Regions from separate parts of the Xanthomonas sp. WHRI 1810A genome, predicted to be linked through region 1. Evidence: predicted binding sites of a transcription regulator. Region 1 holds the regulator's gene; each other region holds the start of a gene.
The links. The regulator FliA, encoded in region 1, starts transcription of late flagellar genes. The targets are predictions, from matches to a motif close to TAAAGTTTNNCNNNCNNNGGCCGATAA.
Positions count from the first base shown of each region.

Region 1 (3,208 bases):
CGGATATGTTTGCGGATCTTTATCACAGCCCTGGCAAGCGCGTGGGTTAGGTGAAGAATATGACACTGGAATGCACCCACTTCGCTGGTCTGCCAGGCATTGTTCGTACCACGAACGTGCAGCCCGACATGTGGCTTAGGTCTAAGCAAGACAAGGTAAACAATTAACATGGGCAGCATGCATCCCGTACAGGTTATTGCAGTGACCGGTGGCAAAGGTGGCGTAGGCAAGACGAACGTGTCGGTGAACCTTTCACTGGCGCTGGCCGAGCTTGGACGCCGCGTCATGTTGCTGGACGCCGATCTGGGTCTGGCCAACGTCGACGTGCTGCTGGGGCTTACGCCAAAACGCACCCTTGCCGACGTCGTTGAAGGTCGATGCGAGCTGCGCGACGTCCTGCTGCAGGGCCCGGGCGGTATCCGCATCGTGCCGGCGGCGTCCGGCACCCAGAGCATGGTCCACCTGACCCCGGCGCAACACGCAGGGCTGATTCAGGCGTTCAGCGACATCGGCGACAACCTGGACGTGCTGGTGATCGACACCGCTGCCGGGATCGGCGAGTCGGTGGTGAGTTTCGTGCGCGCCGCCCAGGAAGTGCTGCTGGTGGTGTGCGACGAGCCGACCTCGATCACGGACGCCTACGCCCTGATCAAGTTGCTCAACCGCGACTACGGCATGAACCGTTTCCGGGTCCTGGCCAACATGGCACAGAGCCCGCAGGAAGGTCGCAACCTGTTCGCCAAGCTGACCAAGGTCACCGACCGCTTCCTCGACGTCGCCCTGCAGTACGTAGGCGCGGTGCCGTACGACGAATGCGTGCGCAAGGCCGTGCAGAAACAACGCGCGGTGTACGAAGCGTTTCCCCGTTCCAAGTGCTCGCTGGCGTTCAAGGCCATCGCGCAGAAAGTGGACACCTGGCCGCTGCCGGCCAATCCGCGTGGGCATCTCGAATTTTTCGTCGAACGCCTGGTGCATCAGACCAGCGCAGGGCCAGTGTCATGACAGCAAGTGGGTATCGCATGTACAGCAAATCGTCCCGTGATTCCCAGTATGAGCTGATCGAGCGCTATGCGCCCTTGGTCAAGCGGATTGCCTATCACTTGCTGGCGCGTCTGCCAGCCAGCGTGCAGGTCGAAGACTTGATCCAGGCCGGCATGATCGGGCTGCTCGAAGTGTCGACCAAGTACGACTCCACCAAAGGCGCCAGCTTTGAAACCTACGCCGGGATTCGTATCCGTGGCGCGATGCTCGATGAAGTGCGCAAGGGTGACTGGGCGCCTCGCTCGGTGCACCGCAACACGCGCATGGTCAGCGACGCGATTCGTTCAATCGAAGCGAAAACCGGGCGTGACGCTAAAGATCACGAAGTTGCGGCCGAACTCCAATTGAGTCTCGACGATTACTACGGGATTTTGAACGATACCTTGGGCAGCCGGCTGTTCAGTTTCGACGACCTGTTACAGGACGGCGAACATGAAGGGCTGCACGAGGACGGCGCAAGCCAGTCGCTCGAGCCGTCGCGGGATCTGGAAGACGAGCGTTTCCAGAGCGCGTTGGCCGAGGCCATCGCCAATCTGCCAGAGCGTGAACGCCTGGTGTTGGCGCTGTACTACGACGAAGAGCTGAACCTCAAGGAAATCGGTGAGGTCCTGGGTGTCAGCGAATCACGGGTCAGCCAGTTGCACAGCCAGTGCGCCGCGCGTTTGCGAGGGCGTCTGGGAGAATGGCGAGCACGTTGACAGACCCGCAACGCACGTTGCGTGTCGTGTTCTGCCGCATTTATTTGCCAAGCCCGTCGTGGTTTCGTGCAGCCCGGTCAGCGAGCTGTGCCGGTATTGATTGAACGCGCGTCCAGGTGCTGGACGCGTTAAAGACTGCTTGGAGGTCGAATTGGACAAGAACATGAAAATCCTCATCGTTGATGACTTCTCAACGATGCGGCGGATCATAAAAAACCTGTTGCGTGACCTTGGGTTCACCAACACGGCCGAAGCAGATGACGGCATCACCGCCTTGCCGATGTTGCAAAGCGGCTCGTTTGATTTTCTGGTGACCGACTGGAACATGCCGGGCATGTCCGGCATCGACCTGCTGCGTCAGGTGCGTGCCGACGAGCGCCTGCGCAGTCTGCCGGTGTTGATGGTCACCGCTGAAGCCAAGCGTGAGCAGATCATCGAAGCCGCACAGGCCGGTGTCAACGGGTACGTCGTCAAGCCTTTCACAGCGCAAGTACTGAAAGAAAAAATCGAGAAGATATTCGAGCGCGTCAATAGCTGATGTTCGCTGCGAGGGCGCTATGGATTCCAAAGATTCGACAATGGGTGACTTTGAGTCAACCCTGAAGAAACACGCACAGCAGCTGGTCGAAAGCCTTGAAAAAGGCAAGTTCGGCGACGCCGTGCAACTGATCCATGAGCTGAACCAGACCCGGGATCGCGGCCTGTATCAGGAAGTCGGCAAGCTGACGCGTGAGCTGCACAGCGCCATCGTCAACTTCCAGATCGACCCGAGCATGCCCCAGGCCGAAGAGGTCTCTCAGATCACCGACGCGACAGAGCGCTTGTCGTACGTGGTCCGGCTGACCGAGAACGCAGCCAATCGGACCATGGATCTGGTGGAGCAAAGCACCCCGTTGATGAACGGGCTCACCACCGACGCCCAGGCCTTGAGCGCCGACTGGGGCCGCTTCATGCGGCGCGAGATCAGTGCCGAAGAGTTTCGCGACCTGGCCCGCCGTGTCGACACGTTCCTGACCCGCAGCGAGCAGGAGACCCACGAAGTGGCGGGCCACCTGAACAACATTCTGCTGGCCCAGGATTACCAGGACCTCACCGGTCAGGTGATCAAGCGCGTGACGCAGTTGGTGACCGAAGTCGAGAGCAACCTGCTCAAGCTGGTACTCATGGCCAGCCAGGTCGACCGCTTCGCGGGCATCGAACACGACCAGGAAGTCTTCCGTCAGCAAAAAGAACAGGAAAAACTTCACTCCAAGGGTGAAGGTCCGCAGATTCATGCCGATAAACGTGAAGACGTCGTATCCGGTCAGGATGATGTAGACGATCTGCTATCCAGCCTGGGTTTCTAGGTTCTGAGTCAACAGCGGTGGTGAGCCGGCGGCGTGATGTTTGACCGCCCCCGGATCACCCCCACTGACGGCTTAGCCCACGACCTGGATCGGTTGACGGTTAAATTTTAGGAGCACCCCCCC
Region 1 covers NZ_JBEGED010000005.1:136,982-140,189, reverse strand. Annotated here, with positions in the region: gene flhF (flagellar biosynthesis protein FlhF) at 1-50, shown strand, start outside; gene fleN (flagellar synthesis regulator FleN) at 169-1,002, shown strand; gene fliA (RNA polymerase sigma factor FliA) at 999-1,739, shown strand; gene cheY (chemotaxis response regulator CheY) at 1,891-2,277, shown strand; gene ABQX22_RS09925 (protein phosphatase CheZ) at 2,318-3,085, shown strand.

Region 2 (3,208 bases), on a different contig from region 1:
ACAATGTTCTTCAGCAGCCAGCCCTGCACCCAGTCGAAATTGCCGTCGTGCATGCCCAGAAACGCCAGGGCGAAAATCACGAAAGGGAAGGCGGTGCCGTCGTTCATCCCGGCCTCGCCTGACAGGCCGAACCTGACCCGGTCGAAATCCTGCGCGTTGTTGACCTGCACCAACCCGGCCAGCACCGGGTCGGTTGGCGACAGCATCGCCCCCAGCAGCAACGAAATGCCCCAGGAAATCCCCAGCAGGTAGTGCGCCGCCAGACAGGTGCCCAGGATCGTCAGCAGCATCACCGGGCCGGCCAGCAGATACGCCGCGGCCCACGCTTTGCTGTTGAACGGCAGGCGCAGTTTGATCCCGGTGCTGAACAGCGAGAACAACACCGCAACTTCAGTCAGGCGTTCCAGCCATTCAAAGGAGGTGCGCACGTCTAGCTTCATCACGTCCAGCCCCATGGGGCCGATGGCGAAACCGAACGCCAGGCACACCGCCGAAGTGGTCACCGGCAGCCAGCGCAAGTAAGAGGACGTCAGTGCGAGCAGCATCAACAAGACGCCGAGCACAGTCATGCAAAGAATAAAGCTCATTGGGCCTCGATATGCGTGGGGGGTGCCTCGTTCTGTGTGTGACTGCCTCGTGACGGGATAGTTGAGACAATTTGTTGCGGCGGGGTGACGCAGCCAGATAACGCGTCCGACGGTGGGTCACTGTTGGAGCGAGGCTTGCCCGCGAAGGGTGTCCAGACGCTGGAAATGTATCGCCCGTGCCGGCTTCTTCGCGGGCAAGCCTCGCTCCAACAGGTCATCCACGGTTGGACGCTGGGCCGATGTTGTGCTGATCGTCCCACGCTCTGCGTGGTAACGCCGCCCCTGACGCTCCGCGTCCCGGCCGTGACGCGGAGCGTCTTTGAATGCATGCCCAGGCGGAGCGTGGGAACGATCAATGCCGGTTGCCGGAACCCGCAGCGGCGCATTCAGCACGATCTGTGGGAGGGAGCTTGCTCGCGAGTGGATGTTCGACACGCAGACGATGTGTCGGCTGTACCGGCCTCATCGCGAGCAAGCGCCCTCCCACGGTTGGACGCTGGGCCGAGGTTGTCGACCGACCGTCGGGTGCGACGCCACGGGGTTAAAGAACCGCTGCAGCAGGTCGATGGAGGCTAGGTAAGCCTCTGTTGCGGAACGCTTTCCGGACAGGGCCACAGGGAGGTGGCGGTGTTTTCAGCCTCCGGGTTTTTTCCGGAGACAGCGGTCCTTTCCCGGCGAGATTCCCCGTATGTCCAAATCCCTTAAATTCCAGATTCTGGCGTTGCTCAGCGCAAGCCTGGTGCTGGTGCTGTTGATTGCGCTGGCGTGTTTTCATTTTCTGTCCAGCAACGTGCAGGCGTATCGCGGGCTGCTGGACGGGCCCTTGCAGGGCTCGCAACTGATCGACCAGGCCAACCTGCAGTTCAAGGTGCAGGTCCAGGAATGGAAGAACGTGTTGCTGCGCGGCAAGCTGCCTGCCGACCGCGACAAGTTCTGGGGCCAGTTCGAAGAGCAGGAGCGCGCGGTCCAGGCGACCCTCGGACAGCTGAGTGGCGTGCAGGGCATCGACCCGGCGCTCAAGACCCGCATTGAACGTCTCAAAGAAGAACACCGCACCCTCGGCACCGCCTACCGCAAGGGCCGTGATGCCTTCGTCGCCGCCAACGGTGACCCGGTGGCCGGGGATCAGGCGGTCAAGGGCGTGGACCGCGCCGCCAGCGAGCAGATGACCGAACTGGTGACCGAGCTGCGCAAGCAAAGTGACCAACAATCGATAGCCATCAGCGCCGCCGCTGATCGCACCATCCTGCTGGGCACGGTGGTCATGCTCGCATCCGCCTTGCTGGTGGGCTTGCTCACGCTGTGGGTGGTCAACCGCAACATCGTCGGCCCGATCCGCATGCTGATCGAGTACGTCGCGCAATTGAGTGAAGGCAAGTTCAGCGAGCGCGTCAGCATCAACCGCCGGGATGAATTGGGGCGCCTGGCTGTGGCCGCCAACACCTTGCGCGATTTTCTCGCCGACACCTTCACCCGCCTCAAGCGCAGCACCACCGACCTGGACAGCGCCGGCGGCGAGCTCAACGCCATCGCCGCGCTGATGGCCCAGGGCACGCTGGAGCAGTTCGAACGCACCGATCAGGTGGCCACCGCGATGAACGAGATGTCGGCCACCGCGCAGGAAGTCGCGCGCCATGCGGCCGAAGCCTCCCAGGCGGCAGACGAAGCGGATCGCTGTTCCCAGGAAGGCGACAAGGTGATGGGCGCGACCATTTCCGCCATCAACCAGACCCGCAATGAAATCAGCAACACCGCCGAGGTCATCCGCCGTCTGGAAACCGACAGCGGGCGCATCGGCAAAGTGCTGGAAGTGATTCGCGGGATCGCCGAGCAGACCAACCTGCTGGCGTTGAACGCGGCCATTGAAGCGGCGCGGGCAGGGGATGCCGGGCGTGGTTTCGCGGTGGTGGCCGATGAGGTCCGCACCCTGGCCCAGCGCACGGCGGCGTCCACCGCTGAAATCAATCAGATCATCCACTCGGTGCAGACCGGTGCCACCGATGCCGCCCTGGCCATCGAAAACGGCCAGGCCCGCAGCCAGGAAAGTGTCGACCAAGTGGCGCTGGCCGGCAGCTCGCTGCAGCGCATCACCGCCGCGGTGGAATCGATCCGCGACATGAACCGCCAGATCGCCACGGCGGCCGAGGAGCAGACGTCGGTGGCCGAAGACATTTCGCGCAACCTCACGGAAATCACCGCCATCGCCACCACCAACCAGGACAACGTCACCCGCACCCAGGTCGCCAGCGGCAACCTGCATCAGTTGTCGGTAGGGCTCAATGACGTGATATCGAGGTTGAGTGCTTAAAAGCGCCTCCGGCAGCTGCCCTGATCTGTTGGAGCGAGGCTTGCCCGCGAATGGCCAGTGACGACTATGCAAATGTGTCGCTGGAACAACGATTCGCGGGCAAGCCTCGCTCCAACCGGTTATTCGTCATTCATCACATGCTGTGTAAAGACCAACGCTTTTAATCCGCCCTCCGGCTCCGCATCCGGAAACTCCGGCGGGTTGTCCAGCCGCTGCACGAATCGCAGGCTCGGGGCCTCGCGCTCCACGCCTTCGATGAGGAAACTGGCACTCATGGCCGGGTCGTTCATGCAGGCCAGCACCGTGCCATCGG
Region 2 covers NZ_JBEGED010000002.1:80,853-84,060, forward strand. Annotated here, with positions in the region: gene ABQX22_RS03635 (cation:proton antiporter) at 1-587, opposite strand, end outside; gene ABQX22_RS03640 (methyl-accepting chemotaxis protein) at 1,276-2,895, shown strand; gene ABQX22_RS03645 (class I SAM-dependent methyltransferase) at 3,015-3,208, opposite strand, start outside.
Region 2: the regulator FliA is predicted to act here: its motif matches at 1,130-1,156, upstream of ABQX22_RS03640 (methyl-accepting chemotaxis protein).

Region 3 (3,208 bases), on a different contig from region 1:
GCTCTCGGTCATGTTGACCACCGCGTCCCGGGCGCCGACCTGCAGCTCTTCAATCATCTTCTGCACTTGCTGCGCCGAATCCTGGGTGCGATGCGCCAGGTTGCGCACTTCATCGGCCACCACGGCAAACCCGCGACCGGCCTCGCCCGCCCGTGCCGCTTCGATCGCAGCGTTCAGCGCCAGCAGGTTGGTCTGCTGGGAGATGCCGGTAATCACTTCCAGGATCTGCCCGATGTTGGCGGTCTTGTTGTTCAGGGTTTCGATGTTGACGCAGGACTCGCTGATCTTCTCCGACAGCTGATTCATTGCGGTGATGGTCTGGCTGACCACCCCCTGCCCTTCGGCGGCCAACTGGCTGGCCTGGCTGGAATGTTGCGAAGCCAGGGCGGCGTTGTGCGCGATTTCCTGGGCGGCGGCGCCCAGTTGATTGATGGCAGCCGCGACGCTGGTGGTGCGGTTGGATTGCTGGTCGGAGTTGCCCATGGATGAGTTGGACGCGCGGACCACCCGCGCGGCGACTTCACCCAGTTGCCCGGCGGTGGACGCCACTTCGCGGATCGAGCTGTGGATACGCTCGACGAAGCGGTTGAACGACTGGGCCATCTGCCCGAATTCGTCGTTGGAATCGTTGTTCAGGCGCTTGGTCAGGTCGCCTTCGCCGTCGGCGATGTCCGCCATGGCGCGACCCATCTGGTGCAACGGACGCATCAACACCCGAATCAGCAAGCCCAGCAACAGGATGATGATCGCCACCGCAATGACCATGGCGGTGATCGCCGAGGTGCGGAATTCGCTGAGCATCGAGTAGGCCGCGTCGCGATCCAGCACCAGCGCCACGTACCAGTTGGCGGTGCTCTGGCCTTCGACTTTGGTGAAGGAAATGAACTGCGCCTTGCCGTTGGATTCGATCTCGGTCACGCCGGGCACGATCTTCGGCGCACCGTTGGGGTAGGCGTCGGAGACGTTCTTGAGCACCAGCTTGCTGTCGGGGTGGATCAGAATCTTGCCGTCGGCGCTGACGATGTACGCGTAGCCATGACCGCCGAAATTCAGCGAGTTGATGGTCTTGCTGATGGCGTCCAGCGAGATGTCGGCACCGGCGACACCGATCATCTGCCCTTGCTGGCGCACCGGCGTGGCCAGGGTCACGACGAGTTTGCCGGACGACGCGGCGATGTAGGGTTCGGTAACGATGGTGGCCTGCGCCGCATCCGCCACCTTGTACCAGCCGCGGGCGCGAGGGTCGTAGTCGGCGGCGCGATTGCCGGCGGGGACGGAGAACATCACGCCGTCCTTGCCGCCGAAATAACTGAGCTGGAAGTTGTCCGGGTACACCGGCAGGCCGATGGCACGCTGCAGGCTGGTCGGTGCCGGGCCGTCCACGGCAATCTGCTGGGCCATGGAGTGCAACAACTGGGTGCGACTTTCCAGCCAGGTTTGAATGTTCTGGGTGGTCAGACTGCCTAACTGGGTAAGTTCAGAGTCCACACTGGTTCTAAGGGTTTCACGTTGTCGGTAGTCGTTCACCACAATAAAGAGTGAAAACGCGACGACAACTATCAACGCGGCAGCCAGCAGGATTTTTCTGCTGAAGCCAAGACTTCTGATCATACGTGTGTGTCCATAACCAAGATTGACAGCGAGGGGTTTGCACCACCGGATGGGCGCGCGCTGGGCTTTTTACAGGCTTGCGCAGCAAAAGGAAGACGCGGCTTGCACTCTGTGTCGGCCGGCTTGAGAAAGGCGTTAGTGCTAATGACGAGTGGTGAGGAAGTTATTGAAGGGGGTGTACTTGGTTGAATAAACGGGTGTTTGAATCATTAAGTTTTTCAGTCCGATGATTGTAGGAGCGCGCTTGCCCGCGATTGCGATCTGGCGGTGATATCTCCAGAGGCTGACACAACGCAATCGCGGGCAAGCGCGCTCCTACAGGTAGCCGGTTTTACTTGGCAAACAACTGCGACATGTCCTTGAACGCCTTGAACTCCAGCGCGTTGCCGCACGGGTCGAACAGGAACATCGTGGCCTGCTCGCCCACCTGGCCCTTGAAGCGCACGTAGGGTTCGATGACGAATTTCACGCCTTGCCCGCGCAAACGCTCAGCCAGCGCCTCCCAGACTTCCCATCCCAGCACCACACCGAAATGCGGCACCGGCACGTCGTGGCCGTCCACTGCGTTGCTGCCGGCGTGGGCCTGGGAGTCGGTTTTCGGGTGTTCGTGGATCACCAGTTGATGGCCGAAGAAGTCGAAATCCACCCACTGCTCACTGGAGCGGCCTTCCGGCAGGTTGAACAAGTTGGCGTAGAAATGCCGGGCGGCGGCGAGGTCGTAGACCGGGATGGCGAGGTGAAACGGGGTAAGGGTCGAGGTCGGTGTGGTCACGGTGATGTCTCTTTGTAGTGAATGGCCGTATCTTTGCCCATTGTTTAATGAATTGAAAACGCATAATTTTCGTGCCGAGCACGAATTATTTTGATCAATGGGCACTGCATGATCCGCGAACTGAAAACCCTGCTGACCGTCGCCCGCCTCGGCACTTTCGTCGCCGCCGGCAACCACATCGGCCTGACCCAGTCGGCCATCAGCGCGCAGATCCGCACCCTGGAAAAAGCCCTGGGCAGCAGCCTGTTCGACCGCAATGGCCGCAGCGCTACCTTGAATGCGGCAGGTCAGCGCGCCCTGCCCATGGCCCGGGAGATCGTCGAGATCTTCGAGCGCATGGCCAGACCCGAGCACGACAGCGGCTATTTCGGCGAGCTGGTGATCGGCGCCATCGCCACCGTGCAGACCGGCCTGTTGCCCGATGCGCTGGTGCGGCTCAACCAACACGCTCCGGCCATCGAAGCCAAGGTCAGGCCCGGGGTGTCGCAGCACCTGCTCAATAGCGTGGACGCCGGCGAGATCGACATGGCGATCCTGATTCACCCGCCGTTCGCGTTGCCCAAGGACCTGCACCTGGAAGTGATCCGCCGCGAGCCGTTCGTGCTGATCGCCCCGCCGCACACCACCGGGGACGATCCGCTGCAATTGCTGCGGGACAACCGCCTGGTGCGCTACGACCGGCATTCATTCGGCGGGCGTCAGGTGAGCCGCTTTCTGCGCGAGCAGCAGATCGAGGTCAATCCGGGGCTGGAGCTGGACGAAGTGGAAGCGCTGGTGCGGATGGTGGAAGCGGGACTGGGCGTGTCGCTGGTGCCGCAAGCCGGA
Region 3 covers NZ_JBEGED010000015.1:84,469-87,676, forward strand. Annotated here, with positions in the region: gene ABQX22_RS20655 (methyl-accepting chemotaxis protein) at 1-1,611, opposite strand, end outside; gene ABQX22_RS20660 (VOC family protein) at 1,943-2,383, opposite strand; gene ABQX22_RS20665 (LysR family transcriptional regulator) at 2,492-3,208, shown strand, end outside.
Region 3: the regulator FliA is predicted to act here: its motif matches at 1,723-1,749, upstream of ABQX22_RS20655 (methyl-accepting chemotaxis protein).

Region 4 (3,208 bases), on a different contig from region 1:
GTCGCTTTCGCGTTTGAGCTCGCCCATGGCCTCGGTGGAATGGCCCATTTCAGCGGCCAGGCGCTCGATCTGATCGATGGCCTCGCTGACGACCTTGTCGCCTTCGCGCGCTTGCTGGTCGGCTGCAACGGCGGCTTCAGAGGCCTCCTCGGCGTTGCGCGCCACTTCCTGCACCGTCGCCGCCATTTCATGCATGGCGGTGGCGACCTGGTCGGTCTCCACTTTCTGGCTGTTGACCCCGGCGCTGGTCTGCTCGGTGACCGCTGACAACTCTTCGGCGGCGCTTGCGATCTGGGTCACGCCGTCACTGATGCCGCTGACCAATTGGCGCAGGTTGACGGTCATGCGCTGGATGCTGCTCTGCACCTTGCCCAACTCGTCCCGGCGCTGAACATCAAGGTTGTGGGTCAAGTCGCCGGAGGCAACGCGGTCGACCGCCGCCAGGGTGTCGCGCAGGGGATGAGTGATCTGGCGGGTGATGATCCATGCGGCGATGAGGCCCAGCAGCAGCGCCAACACGGTCACGGTGATCAATGTCGTCTTGGCGCTCTCGCTGTCGGCGTCGCGTTTGACATTCTGGGAAGCGTTCAACTGGTCGCTGGTGTCGAGCAACTGTTGGCCCAGCACGTTCATCCTGTCCAGCGCCTGCCTGCTGGCCAGCTGCGCCTCTCGGTAGGCGCCGACGGCCCCGCGATAGCCTTTGAGCGCGACGGACGCACGCTGCAACTGCGGCAGGTATTGCGACGAAATTTCGCCCGCCAAGGTGTCGATCCCGGTCTGGGCATCGTCAATGGCACCCGTTGCGTTCTTCTCGAAATCCGGGTTGCCGCTGTAGGTGTAACCGCGTACCTGGAAGCGTGCCTGCTGAAGCTTTTTGCTGACGTCTACCGCACTGTTGTACTGAAGGATGTCGTCTTGCAACAGCAGAGCACCCTCGATCTTGCCGACCTCATCCACGGCAGCGTCGGCCGTTGCGCCCAGATTGACCCGAGTGGCTTCGCGGGCCTGGATAGCCTTGGCCATGTCATCAAACGCGCGTCGATAGTCAGCGGCGGCCTGCGTTTGTGCATCCAGTCGCTTGAGGTCGTCAACGCCAGTAATGCTCGCCCGCGCCGTCTTTACCGCAGCATCGAGCTGATCGAGTGTTTTGATTACCTCGGCGGCAGCTTCGGGAGTGAATTTCGCGTCATAGACCATCCGCGCGATGCGCAGCTCAAGGGTGCTTTCGCTGACCTGCGAGATATTGCCCAGCTTGTCGCCTCGCACGATCACCGAGTTCACACCGGACCAGCCGGCAAGCATGGTGATCACCGTGAGCAGGAGCACAAGGCCAAAGCCGATACCCAGCTTGAGACTGACACTTGCATTGGCAAGACGTTGGGCAAACCAGCGAGTCATGATGATTCCTTCAGCAGTGTTGTCGTTGATGTCTGTGCATCGGCGCCGGGCGGCGGAACTGAAGGGCTGTGGACGATTACCGGATGAAGCGTGCTTGTGAAATGGGGCGTTGACGCAGAACGGTGGGAGGGAGCTTGCTCGCGATCGCTGTACATCCGGGACATATCAGGGAAGTGACACGCCGCATCGCGAGCAAGCTCCCTCCCACAAAAATTTGCGTGGGCTCGGCATCGGGGAGGCTGCCGGGATCCTTGTTGGAGTATGGCTTTGCCTGCAAAGGGGTCAGAACAGGCGCGAGAGGAGGGCGGTGACGGCTGTTTCGACGCGCAGGATGCGTTCACCGAGTTGCACCGGTTGCAGCCCGGCCTTGCGCAACAGCTCGACTTCGTAGGGTATCCAGCCACCTTCGGGGCCGATGGCCAGGGTGACGGGTTGTTCAACCGCGCGGGGACACGCCGGGAAATCACCGGGGTGACCGACCAGGCCTAACGTGCCCTCGACCAGCGCAGGCAGCCGGTCCTCGACGAAGGGCTTGAAGCGCTTCTCGATGACGATCTCAGGCAGCACGCTGTCCCGGCCCTGTTCCAGGCCCAGAATCAGTTGCTCACGAATCGCCTCAGGTTCCAGAAACGGCGTCTGCCAGAAGCTCTTCTCGACGCGGTAGCTGTTGAGCAGGACGATTTTAGGCACACCCATGGTGGCAACGGTCTGAAACAACCGACGCAGCATCTTGGGCCGTGGCAGCGCCAATAGCAGCGTCAGCGGCAGCTTGGCAGGCGGCGGATCATCAAAGCTGACGGACAGCTCGGCTTCCTGGGGCTCGAGCCGAAGCACCGCGGCGCTGCCCATCAAGCCGCCCACTCGCCCGACACGCAGGGTGTCGCCCACCACTGAGCGGTGGACGTCCTGCATGTGCTTGAAGCGGCGATCGCGCAAAACGACGCGATCCGCCGCGATGAAGTCAGCGTCTTCCAGTAGCAGCAGATTCACAACTGAGTCGCTGGCGGCTGATCCTGTTTGTCTTTCTCGTCCTGTGCGTCTTCAGCGGCCTTGTCGTCCTCATGATCACCGCGCTTGGTGATCATCGAGCTGCAGAGCACCCCGATTTCGAACAACAGCCACATCGGCACCGCGAGCAGTGTCTGGGAGAAGATGTCCGGCGGCGTCAGGATCATTCCGACCACGAAGCAGCCGATCACCACATACGGGCGAATCTTCTTCAGGTATTTGACGTCGACGATGCCGATCCACACCAGCAGCACGACGGCCACCGGAATCTCGAACGCCACGCCAAAGGCAAAGAACAGCGTCATGACGAAGTCCAGATAACTGGCGATGTCCGTCATCATCGACACCCCTTCGGGGGTCACGCTGGCGAAGAAGTGGAAGATCAGCGGGAAGACCAGGTAATACGCGAACGCCATGCCCGCGTAGAACAGCACGATGCTGGACACCAGCAATGGCACGGCGACGCGTTTTTCGTGCTTGTACAGACCGGGTGCGATAAAGCCCCAGACCTGATGAAGGATCACCGGCATCGCGAGGAACAGCGCCACCATCATCGTCAGTTTGAACGGCGTGATGAAGGGCGATGCGACGTCGGTCGCGATCATCGTCGCGCCTTCGGGCAGGAACACCCGAAGCGGTGCCGACACGAAGGTGTAGATCTTCTGGGTGAAGTAGAACAGGCAGCCGAAGATCACGAAGATCGCCAACACGCACCGCAGCAGGCGCGAACGCAGTTCAGTGAGGTGCGAGATCAGCGGCATTTGCTGGTCGTTTTCCGGGATATTGCTCATGGGGCTCGCGG
Region 4 covers NZ_JBEGED010000003.1:38,342-41,549, reverse strand. Annotated here, with positions in the region: gene ABQX22_RS06265 (methyl-accepting chemotaxis protein) at 1-1,398, opposite strand, end outside; gene ABQX22_RS06260 (16S rRNA (uracil(1498)-N(3))-methyltransferase) at 1,681-2,388, opposite strand; gene tatC (twin-arginine translocase subunit TatC) at 2,385-3,197, opposite strand; gene tatB (Sec-independent protein translocase protein TatB) at 3,194-3,208, opposite strand, start outside.
Region 4: the regulator FliA is predicted to act here: its motif matches at 1,435-1,461, upstream of ABQX22_RS06265 (methyl-accepting chemotaxis protein).